DNA from 4 places in the Parabacteroides sp. AF19-14 genome. Region 1 is predicted to be linked to each of the others. Evidence: riboswitches for the same ligand, from Rfam matches in the RefSeq annotation. Region 1 holds a riboswitch; each other region holds the start of a gene.
The links. A riboswitch is a leader RNA that binds a small molecule or an ion and turns the genes downstream of it on or off. The one in region 1 is predicted to bind cobalamin.
Positions count from the first base shown of each region.

Region 2: linked by a shared signal. The riboswitch ahead of DWX33_RS08295 (TonB-dependent receptor) and the one ahead of DWX33_RS07390 (porin family protein) in region 1 are both predicted to bind cobalamin.
Region 3: linked by a shared signal. The riboswitch ahead of DWX33_RS08240 (TonB-dependent siderophore receptor) and the one ahead of DWX33_RS07390 (porin family protein) in region 1 are both predicted to bind cobalamin.
Region 4: linked by a shared signal. The riboswitch ahead of DWX33_RS08280 (TonB-dependent siderophore receptor) and the one ahead of DWX33_RS07390 (porin family protein) in region 1 are both predicted to bind cobalamin.

Region 1 covers NZ_QTMJ01000005.1:219,751-225,321, forward strand. Annotated here, with positions in the region: gene mutA (methylmalonyl-CoA mutase small subunit) at 1-154, shown strand, start outside; gene scpA (methylmalonyl-CoA mutase) at 167-2,314, shown strand; gene coaW (type II pantothenate kinase) at 2,444-3,298, shown strand; cobalamin riboswitch at 3,318-3,521, shown strand; gene DWX33_RS07390 (porin family protein) at 3,813-4,421, shown strand; gene priA (primosomal protein N') at 4,509-5,571, shown strand, end outside.
Region 2 covers NZ_QTMJ01000006.1:131,764-137,334, reverse strand. Annotated here, with positions in the region: gene nrdG (anaerobic ribonucleoside-triphosphate reductase activating protein) at 3-503, opposite strand; gene DWX33_RS08300 (anaerobic ribonucleoside triphosphate reductase) at 537-2,744, opposite strand; cobalamin riboswitch at 3,007-3,208, shown strand; gene DWX33_RS08295 (TonB-dependent receptor) at 3,257-5,440, shown strand; gene DWX33_RS08290 (sirohydrochlorin cobaltochelatase) at 5,474-5,571, shown strand, end outside.
Region 3 covers NZ_QTMJ01000006.1:114,791-120,361, reverse strand. Annotated here, with positions in the region: gene DWX33_RS08245 (putative transporter) at 189-1,871, shown strand; cobalamin riboswitch at 1,981-2,186, shown strand; gene DWX33_RS08240 (TonB-dependent siderophore receptor) at 2,224-4,227, shown strand; gene DWX33_RS08235 (DUF5074 domain-containing protein) at 4,248-5,571, shown strand, end outside.
Region 4 covers NZ_QTMJ01000006.1:125,088-130,658, reverse strand. Annotated here, with positions in the region: gene DWX33_RS08285 (sirohydrochlorin cobaltochelatase) at 1-898, opposite strand, end outside; gene DWX33_RS08280 (TonB-dependent siderophore receptor) at 921-2,984, opposite strand; cobalamin riboswitch at 3,096-3,293, opposite strand; gene DWX33_RS08275 (TerB family tellurite resistance protein) at 3,348-4,145, opposite strand; gene DWX33_RS08270 (HAD family phosphatase) at 4,236-4,853, opposite strand; gene DWX33_RS08265 (sugar O-acetyltransferase) at 4,846-5,439, opposite strand.

The sequences.
Region 1 (5,571 bases):
CAAGGCTTTGGCCGGACGTGCCGAATTCGTTGTAGCCGGAGCTCCTGCTTGCGCGGACGACTTGAAGGCTCAAGGTATCGACCAGTTCGTAAATGTAAAGAGCAATGTGCTTGAGACATTGAAAGCATTCAACGCTAAATTAGGAATCGCTTAAGTATAAACAATTATGAGACCAAATTTTAAAAACATAGATATAAAGAATGCCGGATTCGCAGCTACAAACGCTGCCGAATGGGCAAAAGCCAATGGCATCGAGCCCAATTGGAAAACACCCGAGCATATCGAGGTGAAACCTGTATATACAAAAGAAGACTTGGAGGGTATGGAGCACTTGAACTATGCTTCCGGTTTGCCTCCTTATCTACGTGGCCCGTACAGCGGTATGTACGCTATGCGTCCTTGGACAATCCGTCAGTACGCAGGTTTCTCTACCGCTGAGGAGTCTAACGCTTTCTATCGCCGTAACTTGGCTTCCGGTCAGAAAGGTTTGTCCGTTGCGTTCGACCTTCCGACTCACCGTGGTTACGATGCCGACAACGAACGTGTGGTTGGTGATGTAGGTAAAGCGGGTGTATCTATCTGTTCCTTGGAGAACATGAAAGTGTTGTTCGATGGTATTCCTTTGAACAAGATGTCTGTTTCCATGACCATGAATGGAGGTGTGCTTCCGGTATTGGCATTCTATATCAACGCAGGTTTGGAGCAAGGTGCTAAGTTGGAGGAAATGGCCGGTACGATCCAGAACGATATCTTGAAAGAGTTCATGGTACGTAATACCTATATCTATCCGCCTGAGTTCTCCATGAAGATTATCGCTGATATCTTCGAGTACACCTCTCAGAAGATGCCGAAGTTCAACTCTATCTCTATCTCCGGTTATCATATGCAGGAGGCTGGTGCTACGGCTGATATCGAGATGGCTTATACGTTGTGCGACGGTATGGAATATCTTCGTGCCGGTATCAACGCCGGTATCGATGTGGATGCGTTCGCTCCCCGTTTGTCATTCTTCTGGGCTATCGGTGTAAATCACTTCATGGAGATCGCCAAGATGCGTGCGGCTCGTATGTTGTGGGCGAAGATCGTGAAGAGCTTCGGCGCTAAGAACCCGAAATCATTGGCATTGCGTACACATAGCCAGACTTCCGGTTGGTCATTGACCGAGCAAGATCCGTTCAATAACGTAGGACGTACTTGTATTGAGGCTATGGCCGCTACATTAGGACATACACAATCTTTGCATACGAACGCATTGGATGAGGCGATCGCTTTGCCGACCGACTTCTCTGCTCGTATCGCTCGTAATACACAGATTTACATTCAGGAAGAGACTAAGATCTGTAAGGAGATCGACCCGTGGGCTGGTTCTTACTATGTAGAGTCTTTGACGAATGAGTTGGTACATAAAGGTTGGGCATTGATCCAAGAGATCGAGAGCATGGGTGGTATGGCGAAAGCCATCGAGACAGGTCTTCCTAAGATGCGTATCGAGGAAGCTGCCGCTCGTACACAGGCTCGTATCGACTCTGGTGTTCAGACCATCGTTGGTGTTAACAAATATCGTTTGCCGAAGGAAGATCCGATCGATATCCTAGAGATCGATAATACAGCCGTACGTAACGAGCAGATCGCCGCTTTGAAGGAGTTGCGTGCTAACCGTGACGAAGCCGCTGTTCAAAAAGCTTTGGCTGATATCACGGAGTGCGTGAAGACGAAGAAGGGCAACTTATTAGAGTTGGCTGTTAAGGCTGCCGGCTTGCGTGCGTCATTGGGAGAGATCTCCGATGCTTGCGAGGTGGTTGTAGGTCGTTATAAAGCAATCATTAGAACTATTTCAGGCGTGTATTCATCAGAAACTAAGAAAGACGCAGACTTCCAGAAAGCTTGCGAGCTTTGCGAGCAATTCGCTAAGAAAGAAGGCCGTCAGCCTCGTATCATGATCGCTAAGATGGGTCAGGACGGACACGACCGTGGCGCTAAGGTTGTCGCTACTGGTTATGCGGACTGTGGTTTCGACGTAGATATGGGACCGTTGTTCCAGACTCCGGCCGAGGCTGCCCGTCAAGCTGTGGAGAACGACGTTCACGTAATGGGCGTTTCTTCTTTGGCCGCTGGTCATAAGACGTTGGTTCCGCAGGTTATCGAGGAGTTGAAGAAACTAGGTCGTGAGGACATCATCGTTATTGCTGGAGGTGTAATCCCGGCTCAAGACTATGATTTCTTGTATAAGGCTGGCGTTGCCGCTATCTTTGGCCCGGGTACTTCCGTATCGAAGGCAGCTTGCCAGATCCTTGAGATCTTGTTAGGCGAATAAATAGAGTTTAGACCTTACGGTTTTTAAATAAAGAGAGGCTGGACAATTGATTTTGTCCGGCCTTTTTTAGTATTGTATGCGGGTTTATGTACTTTTGTAGCGATTATTCAATTAAAAAGGGAAAGAATCATGGGAATCGTTATAGGTATAGATGTGGGAGGTAGCACGACCAAGATCGTCGGCGTGGAGGATAAGAAGATCAAGAACCCGATGTTCGTGAAAGCTACCGATCCGGTAACCTCTTTATTCGGAGCCTTCGGTAAGTATATTTATGATAATAACATCTCGCTCTCGAATATAGAGAAAGTGATCTTGACGGGTGTAGGTAGCGCCTATATCGATCAACCTTTATATGGCTTACCAACCGCGAAGACGGATGAGTTCCTTGCGAATGGGCTAGGGGCGCAATATAATACGGGACTGGACAGTCTATTGGTGGTCAGCATGGGAACGGGTACCTCCTTTGTCAAGGTACAAGGCTCCACGATCGAGCATATCGGGGGATTGGGTATCGGTGGCGGAACAATCCTCGGCTTGTCTAAGCTATTATTGAAAACGCATGACTTTCACCAAATAGCGTCTTTGGCCGAGCACGGTTCCTTGAATGATATCGACTTGCATATCCGGGATATTACGCCGCATCCGCTACCCGGCCTGCCGCTGGACGTGACAGCCTCTATTTTCGGAAAAGCGGACGCGAACGCTAAGGTTGAGGATATCGCTCTCGGTATCGTTCATATGGTCTTGCAGACCATCGGACAAGGAGCTGTTTTCGCCTCGTTAAATGGCGATATCAAGAATATCGTATTGATCGGTAACCTGACTCGCTTGCCACAATGCCCGGATATTTTCCCCCGTCTGGAGGAGATGTGCGATGTCCATTTCAAGATACCGGAGTATGCCGAATATCGCACGGCTATCGGGGCGGCTTTATGCTATATCAGGAACCGGGAATATAAGGATATTTTTTGTGGAAAGTGTTAGGCTACATCAAAACTTTATGTATCTTTGCTACATGCTTTGTTCCCTTTCGGCAATCGCCGGATAGGGATTAAAAGGGAATCGGGTGAGAATCCCGGACAGTCCCGCTGCTGTAAGCTTCATAAACGGGTTGAGCAATACTGTTGCCACTGTTCATTCAAGTGAATGGGAAGGCGCTTAAGACCGGAAGTAAGTCAGAAGACCTGCAAGGCGTGTATATTTTCGACGGCTTCGAGGAAAGGCCGGAAGAGAACGCAAGAACCGTATCCGGTTTTTACTATTCTTTATCCAAGGTTTTCTTATCAAGTCGTCTCATGGTTTCGGATAATTATTTTGCCATAATAATTAGGGAAAGAAGCATGAATCTGACCGACGGGATGAGCTCCGTGTGTAAGATGCATGCTTTCTTTGCGTTTAAAGGACTGGGGTATTCCGTGAACACTCTATAGAGAATATTTGTTTATTATTAGAAAAGTGCGTTTATTTGCAACGAGTAATTAACAAAAGAAGTATGAATATGAAGAAAATTGTGGGACTTGTTATGGTTGCCTTGCTAGCGTTGATGGCGCTTCCGGCGAACGCTCAGCTTAAATTCGGTATCAAGGGAGGTGTGAATATATCGTCTGTTCATTTCAACTCGGACGTGTTGAAAGCGGATAACGTAACCGGCTTCCAAGTGGGTCCGATGATCGAGACGACCTTACCGTTGGTGGGTGTCGGGATCGATGCGGCGGTGTTGTATTCGCAAAAAGGTTTGGAGACGACCTCGGCTGGCGGGGTTAAGACTTCGATGAAGACGGATTATATCGATGTTCCGGTCAACTTGAAATGGAAATTCGGTTTACCGATCGTCAAGACGTATTTGGCAGCCGGTCCGTATATCGGTTTCCGTGTAGGCGGTGATAAATTTTGGGATATCCCGGGTTCCGTAGCGGATCAGGTGAAGGCGAAGAATTTCAGCGCAGGTCTTAACTTCGGTGCCGGCGTGGAACTGATCAGTCACTTGCAGGTGGGTTTCAATTATGGTCTGGGACTGACTGATAACTATAGCATTGAGAAGGTGAACCTCTCCGACGGTGCCGGAAAGAACCGTGGATGGTCTATCACGGCAGCGATCTTGTTCTAAATAGGTGAAAATAAAATGAGAGAGGCTGGGCTTTAGAAGTCCGGCCTTTTTTGTTATTTTTGGGCTCGTAATGAAACACCTGTTTGAATGAAATACGCGGACGTCATACTTCCCCTTCCTTTGGAGAATAGCTATACCTATCGGATACCCGAAGATCTGGAGAGAGCCGTGACTCCCGGTTGCCGGGTGATCGTGCATTTCGGGAAGAAACGATATTATACGGCTATCGTCATGGAGGTACACGACCGGGAACCGGTATCCGATTTTGAGACGAAGGAGATCTACGCTTTGCTGGATGCCACGCCGGTGCTCCGCCGTCCGCAACTCCGTTTCTGGAAATGGATATCTTCTTATTATATATGTAAGCTGGGCGACGTGTATAAGGCGGCCTTGCCTTCCGGCTTAAAGTTGGAAAGCGAGACGGCGGTTACTTATAATGAGGATTTCGAGGCCACCGCCCCCTTGCGCCCGAACGAGCAAGCGGTACTGGATGCTTTTAGCGGGGTTTTGAAATTGACGATCTCGGAGTTGGAGAAGAAGACCGGTCTTCGAAATGTTGTCCCGATCGTCTCTTCCTTGATGGTGAAAGGGGCGGTCGAGGTGAGCGAGGAGCTAAAGCGAGGATTCGTTCCCAAGACACAGGCGTTTATCCGTTTGGCCGAGGCTTACCGGGATGAGACGAAATTACAGGCGGTGTTCGAGGATTTGAAACGAGCGAAGAAGCAAGAGCTTCTGCTGGTCAGCTTCTTGGATTTAAGCCATACCTTGAATCCCGCTTTATCGAAGGAGCTTTCCAAGAAAGAGCTATTGGAACGCAGTGGTTATACCTCTGCGGTATTGGAGGGGCTGCTGAAACGGGGTATCTTGGAGAGTTACGAGAAAGAGGTGGGTCGTTTGCAAGTATCTGTCTGCCGCTTGCAAGAGCCGAATCCGCTCAGTCCGGCGCAAGAGAAAGCCTATGGAGAGATCCATGAGGCTTTCAAGACGAAGGAGGTCTGCTTGCTTCATGGCGTGACTTCCAGTGGTAAGACCGAGATATACGTCCGTTTGATCCATGAGGTCTTGCGGCTGGGGCGGCAGGTTTTATATATGTTGCCGGAGATCGCTATCACGACCCAGATCACGGAACGGCTGGCGAAATTATTCGGGG
Region 2 (5,571 bases), on a different contig from region 1:
CCTTAAATAAAAGGATCGTACTTGTATTTTACGATTTCCTTTTTATTTAAAGAAGCTTGCACGTCAATTAACCGTTGGTTGCTGCTTCCCCGGAATAAAAGGCTCTCATCCCGAAGGGTTTGTTTGTAGCGGCCATCTACCAATACGTCGATATAGGATAATAAGGCGGCTTGTGCCGGGTTCTTTATCAGGTCCTCGAATTTATATCCCGTGTAGCACCAGATCGTCTTTTGGCTTTTTTCCTTGATCGCCTTGGCTACCTCGGTGAAACCTTCCGGCTGGAACATGGGATCTCCACCACTGAAGGTGACGTTGGCGAACTCGTCAGCCAGCACTTTCTCCACGATCTCTTCCGTTCTTACTTTCTTCCCTTTATGGATATCCCATGATTCGGGGTTGTGGCAACCCGGGCATTTGTTCGGGCAACCCGCCGCATAGATGGCGGTCCGGAATCCCGGACCGTCTACGGTGGTATCTTCGATGATATCTATGATAGACAACATGGTAATTGAAAATTGACAATTGACAATTGAAAATTAGTTGTGGGTGATGCGGTCGTTCAGCTCGGATAGCTTGGCGTTGTTCCAACGGTCGGTGGTTCCTACCAAGTAACCGGTGATGCGTTGAAGTTTGTCCAAGTGTTTGCTGCCGCATTTCGGGCAGGCTTCCAGATTCGGGGTGGAGTTCTCGTAGCCACAATCCAGACAACGGTTACGATTATGGTTTACGGAACCGTATCCGATATTGTATTTATCCATCATATCCACGACACGCATGATCGCTTCGGGGTTATGGGTAGCGTCGCCATCCATCTCTACGTAAAAGATATGGCCGCCACGAGTCAAATCATGATAAGGAGCTTCCACTTCGGCTTTATGACGGGCACTGCACTTATAATATACCGGGACGTGATTAGAGTTCGTATAATAATCCCGATCCGTGATACCCGGAAGCGATCCGAACTTCTTACGATCTTTTCCCGTGAACTTGCCGGACAAGCCTTCTGCCGGAGTTGCCAGTACGCTATAATTGTGTTGGTATTGCTCAGAGAATTGGTTGGCACGATCCCGGATATACGTAACGATCCTTATGCCTAAGGCTTGCGAATCCTCATCTTCGCCATGATGCTTACCGGTAAGGGCCACCAGACATTCGGCCAGTCCGATAAAGCCGATACCCAAGGTGCCTTGGTTGATAACGGAGGCAATCGAATCGTTAGGCTTCAATTTTTCCGAGCCTAACCACAAGGAAGACATCAACAACGGGAATTGCTTCGCGTAAGCGGTTTTCTGGAACTCCATACGCTCATGCAACTGACGAGCCGTAAGTTCCAGCATATGATCCAGTTTAGCGAAAAATAGGGCGATACGCTCTTCCTTGTTCTCCACCTGCATGCACTCGATAGCCAATCGCACGATATTGATCGTCGAGAAAGAGAGATTACCTCGTCCGATAGAAGTCTTCGGTCCGAAACGATTCTCGAATACACGAGTACGGCATCCCATGGTCGCTACCTCGTGGATATAGCGCTGAGGATCGTCCGCTTTCCAATCCTCGCTTTGGTTGAAGGTCGCGTCGAGATTCAAGAAGTTCGGGAAGAAACGACGGGCGGTGACCTTGCAGGCCAATTGGTAAAGATCGTAGTTGCGGTCTTCCGGCAGATAGCTTACGCCTCGTTTCTTTTTCCATATCTGGATCGGGAAGATAGCGGTCTCGCCGTTACCTACGCCTCTGTAAGTACTTTTTAATAACTCCCGGATGATGCAACGACCTTCCGCCGAGGTGTCGGTTCCATAATTGATGGAGCTGAATACCACTTGGTTGCCTCCACGGGAATGGATCGTGTTCATATTATGGATAAAAGCCTCCATCGATTGGTGTACACGGCTTACCGTGCGGTTGATGGCATGTTGTATGACGCGTCTATCACCGCTTAATCCATCCAAGGTCTGTGTCTGGTAATCGTCGATAGGCTTATTATATAAGTGGGAGAAATCCTGTCCGTATAAATCCTCTAAGGTCTTTACTTCCTCGATAAAGCTATTACGTACGTAAGGAGCTAGGTAGAAGTCGAACGCCGGTATCGCCTGTCCGCCATGCATCTCGTTTTGGGCGGTCTCTAGAGAGATACAGCCAAGGATACTAGCGGTTTCGATTCGTTTAGCCGGACGTGATTCGCCATGACCGGCGGAGAACCCGTATTTCAAGATGCGATCCAACGGGTGTTGTACGCAGGTCAAGCTTTTAGTCGGATAATAATCTTTATCATGAATATGGAGATAGTTGTTTGATACGGCTTCCTTGACCTCTTCGCTCAATAAATAGTCATCGACAAACGGCTTGGTGGTCTCGCTGGAGAATTTCATCATCATGCCGGCGGGTGTATCGGCGTTCATATTCGCGTTCTCACGGGTGATGTCGTTGGATTTGATATTGATAATCTCCAAGAACATATCCCGTGTTTTCGCCTTGCGGGCTACGCTTCGCTGATTTCGGTAAGCGATATATTTCTGCGCTACGTCCTTCCGGCTACTGGCCATCAATTCCAGTTCCACGGCATCTTGAATCGCCTCTACGGTCATTTGAGGTTCTCCCTTGAATGAGATATGATCTGTGATCTGGCGAATCAGTTGCATATCTTCTCCCTTGTCTGTATGCAACATGGCTTTACGGATAGCGGTTACTATCTTCTCCTCGTTGAAGCCAACGATACGCCCGTCCCGTTTAACAACTGTCTGTATCATGATGTCGATTAATTTGTGATTGATTATGCGTGCAAAGGTATCTTATTACTCCATATGATTTTCTTTTTGGAAAACTTTTTGCTGATTAAATTATGTTAAGGTGTTAATTTGTAGTGCGTTGTAAAAAGTTTTGGAAAACTTTGCGTCTTGTATGATTGCTTTTGTTTTCCTTTTTGGCGATGTGGTGTGTTATAAGCTTCTCTTTGTAAAGCTTTTAAAGAACATAAGCCGGGATATATTTTTGTTTATATAAAATAATTCATACTTTTGCCCCCGTTTTGGTGATGACGTAAAACCATCCGGTTTCGTCATAAAGAGGGAATCCGGTGTGAATCCGGAGCAGTGCCCGCTACTGTAAGCTTTTGTAAAGTAGAAAACATTTCTCATACCACTGTCTGTAAAAGACGGGAAGGTCGTTTTCTACGAGGTAAGTCAGGAAACCTGCCAAGCGTTTTTATTGCTGTTTTTCTCGGGGTCAGGAAAGCGGAAATATACATAATAACAAATCGTTTATGAAAAGAAAGTGTTTGTGCGCGGCTTTAGCTGTAAGTTGTGCGATAAACGTATCATTTGCGCAGGTACGTTTACAGGGTAAGGTCGTGGATGAAAGTAATGAACCAATTCCGGGTGCGAATATCCGCGTGTCGGAATCCTTGAATGGTACAACCACGGATGCCAGCGGAAAATTTGAGCTGAACCTTCCCGATGGTAGACATCGTATTCGTGTGACTTACCTTGGCTATGAGCAAGGCGTGTATCAAACGGATCACTCGGAAAAAGATGTCGTTATTAAGCTGAAAGAAAAGTATGTGAATATCGATCAAGTGGTGGTAACCGGTACCGGTTCGCATCGCCGCATGAGTAATTCCCCTATTCCCGTGAAAGTGCTTACGGGAAAAGACTTGAAAGAGGCGAGCGTAACCAATTTCCAAGATGCGATGACCAAGCTGAATCCGAGTATCGTATTTATGGAAAACGGACAGGGGGCTACGATGAATATGAACGGATTGACAGAGAAATACGTGGTTATCTTGGAAAACGGTAAGCGTTTGGCCGGCGATGATACCTATTCCCGTATCGATATGTCTAACGTAAAGCGGGTAGAGATCTTGAACGGGGCCGCTTCCGCTTTGTATGGTAGCGACGCGATCGCCGGCGTTATCAATATCATCACGGATGATTCCCGCAATAAGGTGAACGTGACGAGCAATAGCCGTTATGGTAGCAAGAACCAATTCTTGCAGTCGGTCAACGCGGACGTGAATGTAGGGAAGTTCGGTTCATATACTTCTTATCAATATCAACGGGCCGATGGTTGGCAATTAAATCCCTATACGGAGAGTAAAGGCGAGTTGGTTCCTACCAATAAGCAAGCTTCCGAGGGATTTCACCGGAACGTGATCAACCAACGTTTCACATACGACGCTACGGATCGTTTGTCTTTTTATGTGCGTGGCACTTTCTTCGGACGTTCCAGCGATCGTCCGATGCCGATGGATAAAGTGAATACGACCAACTATGATATGAGAAAAGAGACGTTCACTTATGGGGCGGGCGCTCAGTACATGATTAATAAGAACTCTTATTTGAACGCTGATTATCTGTCGGACAATCATAGTACGTATAAGGATTTCTTTGATGGAAAGAAAAGCGGAGAGAGTGATATGACGAAACGGATTCATTACCATAACTTGAATGTCAAGGGAATCTTTCGTTTGGGCAAATATAATAAGCTTTCGGCTGGTGCGGAGTTCATTAAAGAGTTACTGAGCAGTGAGACGGATAACATAACGGGTAAAAGTATGTACACGACTGCGCTTTATGCTCAAGACGAGATCAATATCAATGAGCATTTCCAAGCGTACGCGGGTTTGCGCTATATTTACCATGAGAATTTTAAGAGTTATGCGACTCCTAACGTGGCTTTGCTGTATAAGGTAGGCGGTTTTAATTTCCGCGGATCGTATGCGGCTGGTTTCCGTACACCTGAATTGAAAGAGCTGTATACGGAATCGGAGAAGAAAGCGTCCGGAGCGACTCGCCTTACGATCGGTAATCCGGATCTGGACCCGGAGAAGAGCGACAACTTTACGTTGAGCGCTGAATATACGATGCGGTATTTCTCTTTGTCCGTATCCGCTTTTATGAATAACGTGCGTAGCATGATTAACTATAAGATGTTGGATACGGCGGAACGGGATGCTTATAACACCGCCCATGGTACGGACTATGATGAGATACAGATGCGTGCGAATATCGATAAAGCGAAGATCAAAGGTATTAACGTAACCTTCAATAGTTATCTGGGAGCGGGCTTTACCTTGAATGGTGGCTATAGTTTCATGGATGGAAAGAACGTATACGAGGATGAACCTTTGGATAAGACCGTTAAGCATAGTGGTACGGTAGCGGCTATGTGGTCTCATACTTGGAATAAGTATAAGCTGAACGTGAATTTTAACGGACGTATCCAAGGGGAACGTTATTCTACTTCTTATGGATACGCACCGAAATATTCCTTGTGGAATCTCAATACGAGCCATACGTTTAGAGCCGGCGATTTCTTGTTGGAACCGGGAGTAGGTATCGAGAACCTTTTTGATTATGTAGATGATCGTCCCTTTAATTACAATTACGCTACATTGACCCCGGGCCGTACCTATTACGTCAGCCTTCTGGTCCGTTTCAAGCAGTAAACTGTCACATGTCAACTATTAACTAATATAATAATGTATAGGGGATTTTTACGATCCATGTTTGTTTGTTCACTCCTGCTTGGGCTCGCCTGTTCATTATGGGCGAAACCCGGGCGGGAGTTTTACGCTTC
Region 3 (5,571 bases), on a different contig from region 1:
AACCCTTTTGCCGGAAGAGGAAAGTTTGTCTAAATTATCAGCATAAGAAATAGAAAATATATTAGTAAATGTTGTTAGAATGGATGCCAGATTAAACTGGGATACTAAATGTTCAATATGTGTATCTCTGCCGAAGTGATTCGCCAGAGGTACTTTTTTATCTTAAATTAATATATACATGAATAGATATGGAATGGATTAATGAATTGTTATGGGGAGAAGGGGTAGGGCATTCTATCCTTTTGTTATCCGTTGTGATCGCTCTGGGGATCCAGCTTGGTAAACTGAAGCTATTCGGTATCTCTTTAGGGATTACCATGGTACTGTTTGTCGGGATCTTTCTCGGGCATTTCGGTTTTACGGCGAATCCGTCGGTCGTTCATTTTTTTAGAGAGTTTGGTTTGATCTTATTTGTTTACTCGGTAGGTATGCAAGTAGGCCCCGGATTTTTCTCTTCGTTTCGAAAGGGAGGGATCACGTTGAATATGCTTGCTTGCGGTATTGTTTTTCTAGGGGTGATTACTGCCTTGATTATACATTATATTACAGGCATTCCTATACCGACAATGGTAGGTATCTTATCCGGAGCAGTGACGAATACACCGGGATTGGGCGCTGCTCAACAGGCTTATTCAGATATGACGGGGATCTCGGATGAAACGATCGCTTTAGGATATGCGGTTGCCTATCCGTTAGGTGTGATCGGCATTATCTTGTCGATGATTTTTATCCGTTATGTTTTCCGTATCTCTTTTGCGAAGGAGACGGAACAATTGGAAGAAGAGACGGATACGGAATCGGGAGGAGAGGCTGTACCTATCTCTTTGGTGGTGAAGAATCCGGCGATTTTTGGTCGTAGCGTAAGTGAGCTATCTAAATTGTTGGAACACCGTGAATTTGTTATTTCCCGTATTTTACGTAACGATACGAATCGGATAGAGATCGTGGCGGGGAACACGGTATTGAATGGAGATGATAAGATTTTTGTTATTACCGCAGAGCATGACGTGGAGGCGATAAAGACTTTTATCGGTCAAGAAATACAGATGGATCGTAAGCAATGGATTCCGGCGGAAAGCCAGTTTATCAGCCGGCGTATTTTGGTTACCCGGTCTGAAATCAACGGTAAGCAATTAGGGGCTTTGCAGTTACGCCGTTTACATGGAATTAACGTGACTCGGATCAATCGTGCGGGGCTGGAGTTGGTAGCTACTCCTAATCTGGTCTTGCAAATAGGCGACCGGGTGACAGTGGTCGGTAGTGAATTGGCGGTGGAGAAAGTTGCCGAGACGCTGGGTAATTCAATGAAACGCTTGAATGAACCTAATTTGGTGACTATTTTTGTTGGTATAGTTTTGGGTATTATCGTGGGAAGTCTTCCTATTAGTTTTCCGGGTATTCCTCAACCGGTGAAATTAGGATTAGCGGGAGGTCCGTTGATCGTTGCGATATTGATAAGCCGGTTCGGTTATCGTTATAAATTGGTTACTTATACCACGCAAAGTTCTAATTTACTATTGAGGGAATTAGGAATCACGTTGTTTCTCGCCTGCGTGGGATTGAGTGCGGGTGAAGGTTTTGTCGATACGATAGTCAATAAGGGTGGTGTAGCTTGGATCGGTTATGGTTTTATAATAACGTTATTGCCTCTACTGATTATCGGTTGTGTGGGAAGGTATTTTTATAAACTGAATTATTTTACGTTGATGGGATTGATTGCGGGAAGTACGACCGATCCTCCTGCGTTAGCCTATTCCAATATGGCGGCAGGAAATGATGCGCCGGCGGTTGGATATGCGACGGTTTATCCATTGACCATGTTTTTGCGTGTGTTGACCGCACAGTTAATGATATTATTCTTTTATACATAGAATAAATATTTTGTTGTTAGTAATGTTTAGAAAAGTGTAAACTCCCTAGCCTTCCGCCGAAGTGATTCGCCGGGGGGCTTTTTTGTTGCTAATCAAAAAGTAAACATGTATCTTTGCGGCCAATCAAGGTGTAGATGTTATCGATTCCGATAATAATCAGTAAAAGGGAATCCGGTGCGAGTCCGGAGCTGTACCCGTAGCTGTAAGTCCTTGGAGCCCCGGCAAATCTTGTTGCCACTGCCTATCGGATAGGCGGGAAGGTAGCCGACAGAGGGTGGACGAGCCAGAAAACCTGCCATGATTTTGTTATGCGACGTTTCGGGTGAAGACGTTGGTAAATCTAAATGTTGCTATGCGAGATTTATATCTTATAAGATGCCTATGCGTTTTTAGCGCATGGTTATTCTCTTTGGGTGTCGCTTACGGTCAACAGATCGATACGACGGCCTATCACGAGCTTTCCGGGGTGGAAGTGGTGGAGAAGGTACGTCCGTCGGTCACCCGTGAAGGTACGCCTTTGCAAATTATGGACCGGGCGGGAATCGATCGCTTGGGAGTACAAGACCTATCCGAGGCCGTGAAACGCTTCTCGGGAGTTACGGTACAGGATTATGGGGGGATCGGAGGATTGAAAACGGTCTCGGTACGTAGCTTGGGAGCGAAGCATACCGCCGTCAGTTACGATGGGGTGACGATTACGGACGCGCAAAGCGGGCAAGTCGATATCAGCCGTTTCTCGTTGGATAATGTGGAGATGGTTTCCTTGTCAATCGGGCAGTCGGATGACATTTTCCAAACGGCAAGGGTGTATGCTTCGGCAGGCGCCTTGAATATACAAACCGGAAAGCCCACGTTTAAAGACAAATCGTTTCATACTTATCTTAAGGTTAAGGGAGGTTCCTTCGGGCTTTTTAATCCTGTGCTGCATTATGATCAAAAATTAGGAAAGCGTTGGAGCGCATCCTTACATGGTGATTTCGTGCGTGCGGATGGACAATATCCCTATACATTAATTAATGGGGAATTGGAAACGAGAGAGAAGCGAAGAAATAGCGATATCCATTCTTTCCATTTGGAAGGTAATCTATTCGGCGATTTTGGAAGGGGAGGCGAACTTTCCTTTAAGGCGTACTATTTTGATTCGGAGCGGGGGCTTCCCGGTTCTGTTAATTTATATAACAAGAACACTTCTGAACGATTATGGGATAATAACTTTTTCGTGCAATCGGGGTATAAGAATGTTCTTAATGAGAAATTTACGCTACGGGCCATGGCTAAGTATAATTATGCTTTTACTCGTTATTTAGATATAAATGATAAATATGCTGCGGGCGAACAAGTCGATTTGAATACACAGAATGAGTATTATGGCTCTGTAGGTTTGCTGTATACTCCTATAAAGTATGTATCGGCGACGTTGACTACGGATTTAACTCGCTCTATGCTGGACAATAATTTTGTGAACGGCCCTAATCCAAAGCGAATGGCCTCTCAATCAGTACTAGCGGTGCAATATAAGAACAGTCGATTCACGGCTACCGCTAGTTTATTGGGAACATATATCACTGATAAAGTGGAGCAAGGGGAAAAACCGGATGATAAGAGGCGTTTATCCCCGGCTGTAAGTTTGTCTTGGCGGCCATTCTCGGAAAGTACTTTGCGGATACGTGCCTCTTACAAAGATATATTCCGGGTTCCTACATTTACGGACTTGTATTACCTCCGTATGGGAAATACAAATTTGAAACCGGAAGAAACTTCCCAATATAATGTAGGGGTAACATGGAGTTCTTCCTGTGGGGATTGGCTGCGGCATTTCAGTATTTCGGCGGATGGATATTATAATACGGTGAAAGATAAGATCGTGGCTTTACCTACCATGTATGTTTGGAAGATGATGAATATGGGCGAAGTGGATATTAAAGGGGTAGATGTAAATTTATCTACACAATTCCGATTGCCCTTACGAATGAGCTTGCTTTTGGCTTCCACTTATTCTTTTCAATACGCGGTTGATGTGACAGATCCGGAAGCTAAGAATTATAAGGATCAGATTCCTTATACACCTCGTCATTCTGGCACGGTTTCCGTAACCTTGGAAAATCCATGGGTAAATGTCTCTTATATACTGACTGCGGTTGGTGATCGTTATGCATTGCCGCAAAATATAGATCGGAACAGGATTGATTCTTATATAGAACAGAGTATTTCTATAAATCGAGATTTTCGTTTTCGATATTTCGGTTTGCGTTTGCAAGGTGAATTGTTAAATCTTGCGAACGTGAATTATGATGTTATTCAGTATTATCCCATGCCGGGCCGTTCTTGGCGTTTAAGTATTTGTTTATCCTATTAGTAAACTATAAAAGTAAAGTAATGAAAAAGAAGAATTTAGTTTGTGTCTCTGCCTTGTGTGCATTGATGTCTTTCTCGTTTGTCAGCTGTGATGATGACAATGAGCCTTCACTGAACATACCAAATGTATCTGTAACTAATGTCAGTTTTACGGATGAGAATCCGGAAGCTTTAAAAGTTAGCGGAACCTTAAATTGGACAGCTCCGTCTTCTGTTGACAATGTAACAAAGTACGTGATTTATGGTTCCTCTGATGGAACCGCTAAAGATATGAAAATTGCGGAGGTAGAAGTTGGAACACATTCATATGCTATTACGGATGTCGTAAATATAGGCTATTTATTAGTTATAGCCGCAAATGCGGAAGGTGAGTCTTCTGTTTATGCTTCCGTAAGAGTTATTGATTTTGTGAAGGATAGTTCTTTCATGGCTTTATATTTCTTGAATTCGGGCAATATGGGAAATAACAACTCTTCTTTATATATGTACGACATAGAAAAGGATGAGGTTGTCCCCGATTATTTCTTGGCTCAAAATGGCAGGGGGCTGGGAGATACGGCACAGGATATGATCGTGTATGGCGATAAGATGTATATCGCGGTATATGGAGAGTCTACGATAGAAGTGACAGATCTGAAGGCAAAATCCATTAAGCAAGTCAAGACAGAGGGGCAGCCCCGTTATATGGTATCAGAGGGTGGAAAAGTCTATATTAGCTATTATAATGGATATGTCGCTCGTTTGGATACCGCATCCTTGGAGGTTGAGGCGAAAGTAAAGGTCGGACGGAATCCGGAACAATTGGCGGTATCTTCTAATAAATTGTTTGTCTCAAACTCCGGAGGTATGGATTACAGTACCGAGGTTGGGTATGATAAAACGGTATCAGTGGTTGATCTGTCTACTTTTACAGAGATAAAGAAGTTGGATGTAGTATTGAATCCCACACGGATACAGGCGGATGAGCAAGGAAATGTATATGTGGTTTCTATGGGTAACTATGCGGATATACCCAATACGGTACAAAAGATAAATACGGAGACTTATGAGGTTACTTCCCTTACGAATTGTCCAAACGCAACGGAGATGGCCTATGAGGATGGCAAGCTATTTCTGTTCTATGCGCAATGGGGAATGTCTAGCCCTGCATTTTTAACATTTGATACAAAGAGCCAATCTGCGGGAACGAGCTTTATTACAGATGGAACCTCAATACAATCCCCTTATTCAATCAGTGCCGTGGGTGGAAATGTCTATGTCGCAGAGTCTGATTATAAGAATAATGGCGATATCTATTGTTTCGGAGGTGACGGTAAATTGTTCAAGAAGTTTGAGGCCGGTTTAA
Region 4 (5,571 bases), on a different contig from region 1:
TAGGAGCGGCAGCGCTGAAATCATCACCCTCCTCGATACCCCAAAGGTCATTATGCGCATGGTCTCCGGCAATAGACATGAACGGAGCTAAGGAGATCGTGATCTCTTCCGGTTTTAAGTTATGATCCTCGCAGTATTTGGTAAGTTTGGAATAGACACATTCCTCATTAGGTTCGCCTTCTTCCGGCCAGAACAACATATCTCCGTAATCAACGGTACCTACGAATACATTTTTGTTAGCGGCCAAGGCTTGCATAGCCTCTTCTGTTTCCGTGTATTTCGTATTTGCGTTATAGTTTTTATCCGGGTTACCATGTCCCATTAATAAAAGGATGTTCTTGTTATCAGCCAATTTATCACTGTAGTGGCTGTATAGGACTTTCGCTACGGCTTCCACATCCTCTTTGTCGTACACCAAACAAGGGCTTTTTACGACTTGAACACTCGGGAAAGACTCGATCATGAATTTCTTCTTCACGTCCGTATTCATCAAGCTTAGGTATTCCTCACCCGGGATGATGTGTAAGGACTGTACCGCTACCTTCTTGTAACCGGCATTTCCTAGAGCTTGTAACCAAAGATCCGGTTGATAACGTGCGATACCGGTCTCTGCCTCTACACGATTCACGCAAGTACGGGAGGTAAATGACAAATAGATGTCCGCGTCGGGAAATGCGTTCTGGAAATCGGCCAATGTTGCGTCGTAAGTCTTGATAGACTCTTTGAATGTGCTACCGAATGTACACAACAAGATCGCCGTGTCATGTTTCTTACTTGCCTTTACGACTTCTTCCGCCGGGTTTGCGGTATTGTCGTCGTCTCCATCATCACAGGAGGTAAAAACTGCGCTTGAGGCAAATAGACTCGCCGCAAGCAAAAGGTACTTAAATTTGTTCATCGCATTTAACTTTTAAGATTGTTTATAGTTTATGTTTATTCTGAAATTTCACGATAAAGGAGGCGTACCAAGTCCGTCCGGGAGACGTAGTTCCACGATGGCGTCCGAACGGGGTACGATCCACATAATCGAAGATATTATCGATACCGACATTGATATCTAGGTTCCATTTTTTCTTTTTCAATACGTTATGACGGGTATTCAATCGCCATAGCTGATAACTTTTTCCATCACCGTCCGTGATATAAAAGCGGGTGGATTGGTACCGGCCGAACAAGGTGACATCCAATTTATACTTTTTCCACGCATGGTTCCATGCTAGTTTCCAATTGGCATTATGGAATGAGGTTCCGTTGATCGGGGTGTAGAGCATATAATTCGGGTCGGTCGGATCATCCGTATATTGCGCTTTGGCATCCGTATAGCTATAGCCTCCACCAATAGCCAAGGAAGATAGGATTTGATAGGTGAGCGATATATCTCCTCCGAAAGAGCGGGCTTTGGATAAGTTCTTGTGTTGCATGCTGGCCTCGATCTCATCCAATCGGTCTTCGGCGCTTGTCGGGACCTCGGTCAGGGCGATCATGTTCTTGATACGGTTGTAGAATCCTGTTACCGTGATCTGCAGGTTCGACGCATGATATTCTACGCTCGCCGAATAATAATTGGACTTTTGCGGTTTTAAATCCTTATTACCATAATAATGTTTCCACGGGCCGCCGCCGATCTGCGTGATATAATCATCGTGCAACTCCTTTAAGGTAGGAGCCTTAAATCCATTTGAGTATGTGGCTCGGATATTGAAGTCGCCTAGTTTGTACAGGGCGGAGACTTTAGGGGTAAACGTAGCCCCGAACTCTTGGTGCACGACGAAGCGCCCACCTACCGTCACATTCAACCGATCCGTCGGGTTCCATTCGTCTTGTACATAAGCGGAAGCCGTAAATACGGAGGCTTTCCCGTTCTCGATACGCCGGGGAGATTTCAAATGATCGTATTGATATTCGAGTCCGGCGCTTAGGATATTGTTTTCCCCGAGGTGGAATACGCTTTTGGCTTGTCCTAGGAAACGTTGTTGAGAGGTTTCCAGAATATGTTCCCCCGGATAACGAGTAATACGTAAACCCGTCTCCGGATCGAAGAAGTTCGTGACATCTTTATGATGGTAATTATAGAAATAGCTATAGTTACCATAAGTTAGGTCTACCGAAAGAAAATTCAGTCCTCCCAATGCGTATTTAGCTCCTCCGGCCACATCGAAGTTCCGGTAGAATTGATCATAGGTATAATACTTGAATGCGCCGTGCGGACGATAATTCCATTTCTGGTAAAAAGAGCCATCGGCCGAAAGGCTCAGCCGGTCGTTCACTTTGTAGGTTAAGTTCTCCCTTAACGTAAAGTTCGTGGATCGGTTTACGGTTCGTGTCACGGTTCCATTCATTACCTCGTGATGGTCCCATTCTTGGGTCGTATTTCGCCAGCCGTCCGTATGGGTCGTACTAAGTGAGGTGGTGGAATTCACTCTCTTATGCCCAAAGCCGATTTGTACGCTTTCCAATATATCTCCATACGATCCGACACGAGTCGTATTCGATAGGCTCACTTTATCCCGGTTCTTTTTCGTGATAATATTGATAACACCGGCGATAGCGTCCGAACCATACAGGGAAGAGGCGGCACCTTTTACGATCTCGATACGCTTGATATTGGCGGGGTTGATAATACTCAAGTCGTTTTGTCCGCCGGTATCTCCGTTGATCCGTTTGCCATTGATAAGGATCAAGATGTAATCGTTGCCTAATCCGTTCATCTGGATGCCACTACCCATGTCGCTCGGATTAAAGGTGATGGAAGCGTTCAGCCCTTCCAGAATATCTTGCATACTGCGTCCTTGGTAACTGTCAAGGGCTTTGCCAGTGATTACCTCTGTTTGCACAGGGGCGTCTTTCAGATAGTGTTCGGTACCCGTACCGGTGACCACGACCTCGTTCAATAGCACGGAAAGTTCCTTCGGATCTTTCAATATGCTTTGGGCGCATACGGATTGTACGCATGCCACCAGAATAGCGAATGCTAAAAGCCTCATATAGTGTTTTATTTATACACGAAATAAAACAACAAGCCTCTATCTGGTTATGTCTCAAAAAATAAATTGAATCGTTTTTTGTATGACACATACTTCTATCCTGGAAGCTTGATGTTATTGTAAGACTTTAGCAGGTATTCTGGCTCTCCTCTGGTTAGAAACCTTCCCATTCCAATTCTGGAACAGTGGCTTTTGAACTTCTAACCAACTTAATGAGGATTACAGCTGCAGGAACAGCTCCGGATTCACACCGGATTCCCTCTCACCAAACTATGTGATAGCTTGATTACTAAAATCGTGGGCAAAGGTAGGTCTTTTTAATTAAATAATACAGACATTGAGAAAATATTTCCATTTTCTTATTTACTTCATGCCTCTCGCTTTATAGATACGCTCCTTAGCCTCATTGATCTTTTGGAGTTTCTCATTGGCGGCCTTGCGGATATCTTCACCAAGGTTGGCTACTTTGTCCGGATGATGTTTGATAGCCATGCGGCGGTAAGCGGCACGCACCTCATCGTCCGTAGCCGTGGGTTCTATCTCTAATACTTTATAGGCGTTATCTAGGGAGTTTTCCTGAAGATTTAACATGGATTCAACTTCCTTTTCAGACATTCCCATCGCTATGGCTACCTCTTTTAAAGCGTTGATCTCGGTGGCGCAAACATTACCGTCGCTCTTAGCGATCTCGGCGAGGAACGCCAGCAGTTGCAGCCGCTCCTCATAACTTAGGTTGTATGCGATCTGGGTTCCGCATTCCCGGATGGTATTCTTGAATCCTATGCTATTCTCTTGCTCCATGCGTTTGGCTTGGTCGAAAAGCTTTAGCAATATCTCTTCACCTTGGCCTACGGCGATCTCGCCGAAGTTCCTTCGGAGGAATTGACGGACATATTCCATCTCGCTGTGCATGATTTTCCCATCGGCACGGATGATATAGGAGGCCATTACCAACATGGAGAAAAGGAAACTGTTACGCTCCCCGGCGTATGGGTCTCTTCGTGTATATTGATCATCGTAATTGGTTCTGCCACCGAAGGGCTGTCCCGTCATGTTTGCCTCTTCCTCAAAGAAAGAGCCTAATATAATACCGGCTAAAGCGCCCAGTGGTCCGAATGCCATAAACCCCAAGACACCGCCTATCCATTTTCCGATACCCATATTCTTCTTTGTTTTATTTGTCGTTAATCAATGGTGCGATATTCGCTATTCTCTAAACGCATCTCCGGCTGTTGCAATTTCTGGTATTCATCATTGTTCAATTTTGATACCGCAAATTCGCTCTATTTCAAAAATATATTCTTTGGGTGTTGTGAACAATACAGCTTCCATTCCAATCGCCTTTGCACCCAACACATTCACCATTCTGTCATCCGTAAACAAACATTCCGACGGTTTAAGGCCATATTTGTCACGAAGGCGAAGATAAATTTCCTTTTCTGGCTTGATGAAGTGTTCCTCACATGATATTACCATACCGTCAAGTAACCGGAATATGTCGAATTTCTCCATGACCCGGTAGATTGTGTCGCTCCAGTTCGTCAACCCATATAGTTTGAATCCAGATTGCTTTAACTTTTTTAGAAGTACACGCATACCTTCAATCTCTCCTGTTATCTCTTCTAGATAATTATCTTTGAAAAACGTGAAGGCATCACTATATTCAGGATACCTTTTTATCGCTCCGTCAATCATTTTATCAAACGGGATTATTCCACGGTCGCACATGTTTATAAATTTCGGATCTGATAGAATTTTGTGAAAACCGATTAGTGACACTTCATCATCCCCGAAATGTCGTTCAAGCAAGGGTTGCAAATCGTGATTTACGAGGACCTTGCCAAAATCAAAAATGAGGTTTTTAATCATTATCTTCGATATTTTTAATTACACGGCAAGGATTGCCGACAGCTATGGAATTGGCAGGAATATCTTTCACGACAACACTGCCTGCTCCGATGACAGAGTTTTGGCCGACAGTCACACCCGGAAGGATTGTAGAGCCGCCTCCTATCCATACACCATCTTCTATAAGGACAGGTCGGGCAATTGTGTCGCAGATGGACGCTCCGGGATGTGTCCTTTCCGGCATCCTTTCCGCAAGGTGAACGGAATGAGTTGCGGTATATATTTTCACATCGGGGGCTATCATCACGTTGTTACCGATAATGATATTGTTATTATCGAGGAACGTACAGTTCATGTTCACGATCACCTTGTTCCCGAAATAGATGTTTTTCCCATACTCGCATCGGAAGTCTATGTCGATGTAAACATCCTTGCCGATACTTCCGAACATCTGCCGATAGATGCGCTGCTTTGCCTCATTGTCGGCATAATCCGTTTCTCTGAGTTGGTGTAGTAGCCTTTTGTTACGGACAGTCATTTCCGTTATTTCGGGCGATGAGCCGTCGAAAGGCTCCTCATCCATACATTTTTGATATTCAGTTTTCATGTGTTCAATTCATCTCATTGTAGAGTCTTATTCTTTATTTGAGCCAATTATTACGACAAGGTAACGCAAGCAAGAATAGGCAGCTTCAAATTGATATGCCTTCAAGCATACGCAAAGTTACACAAAATAGCT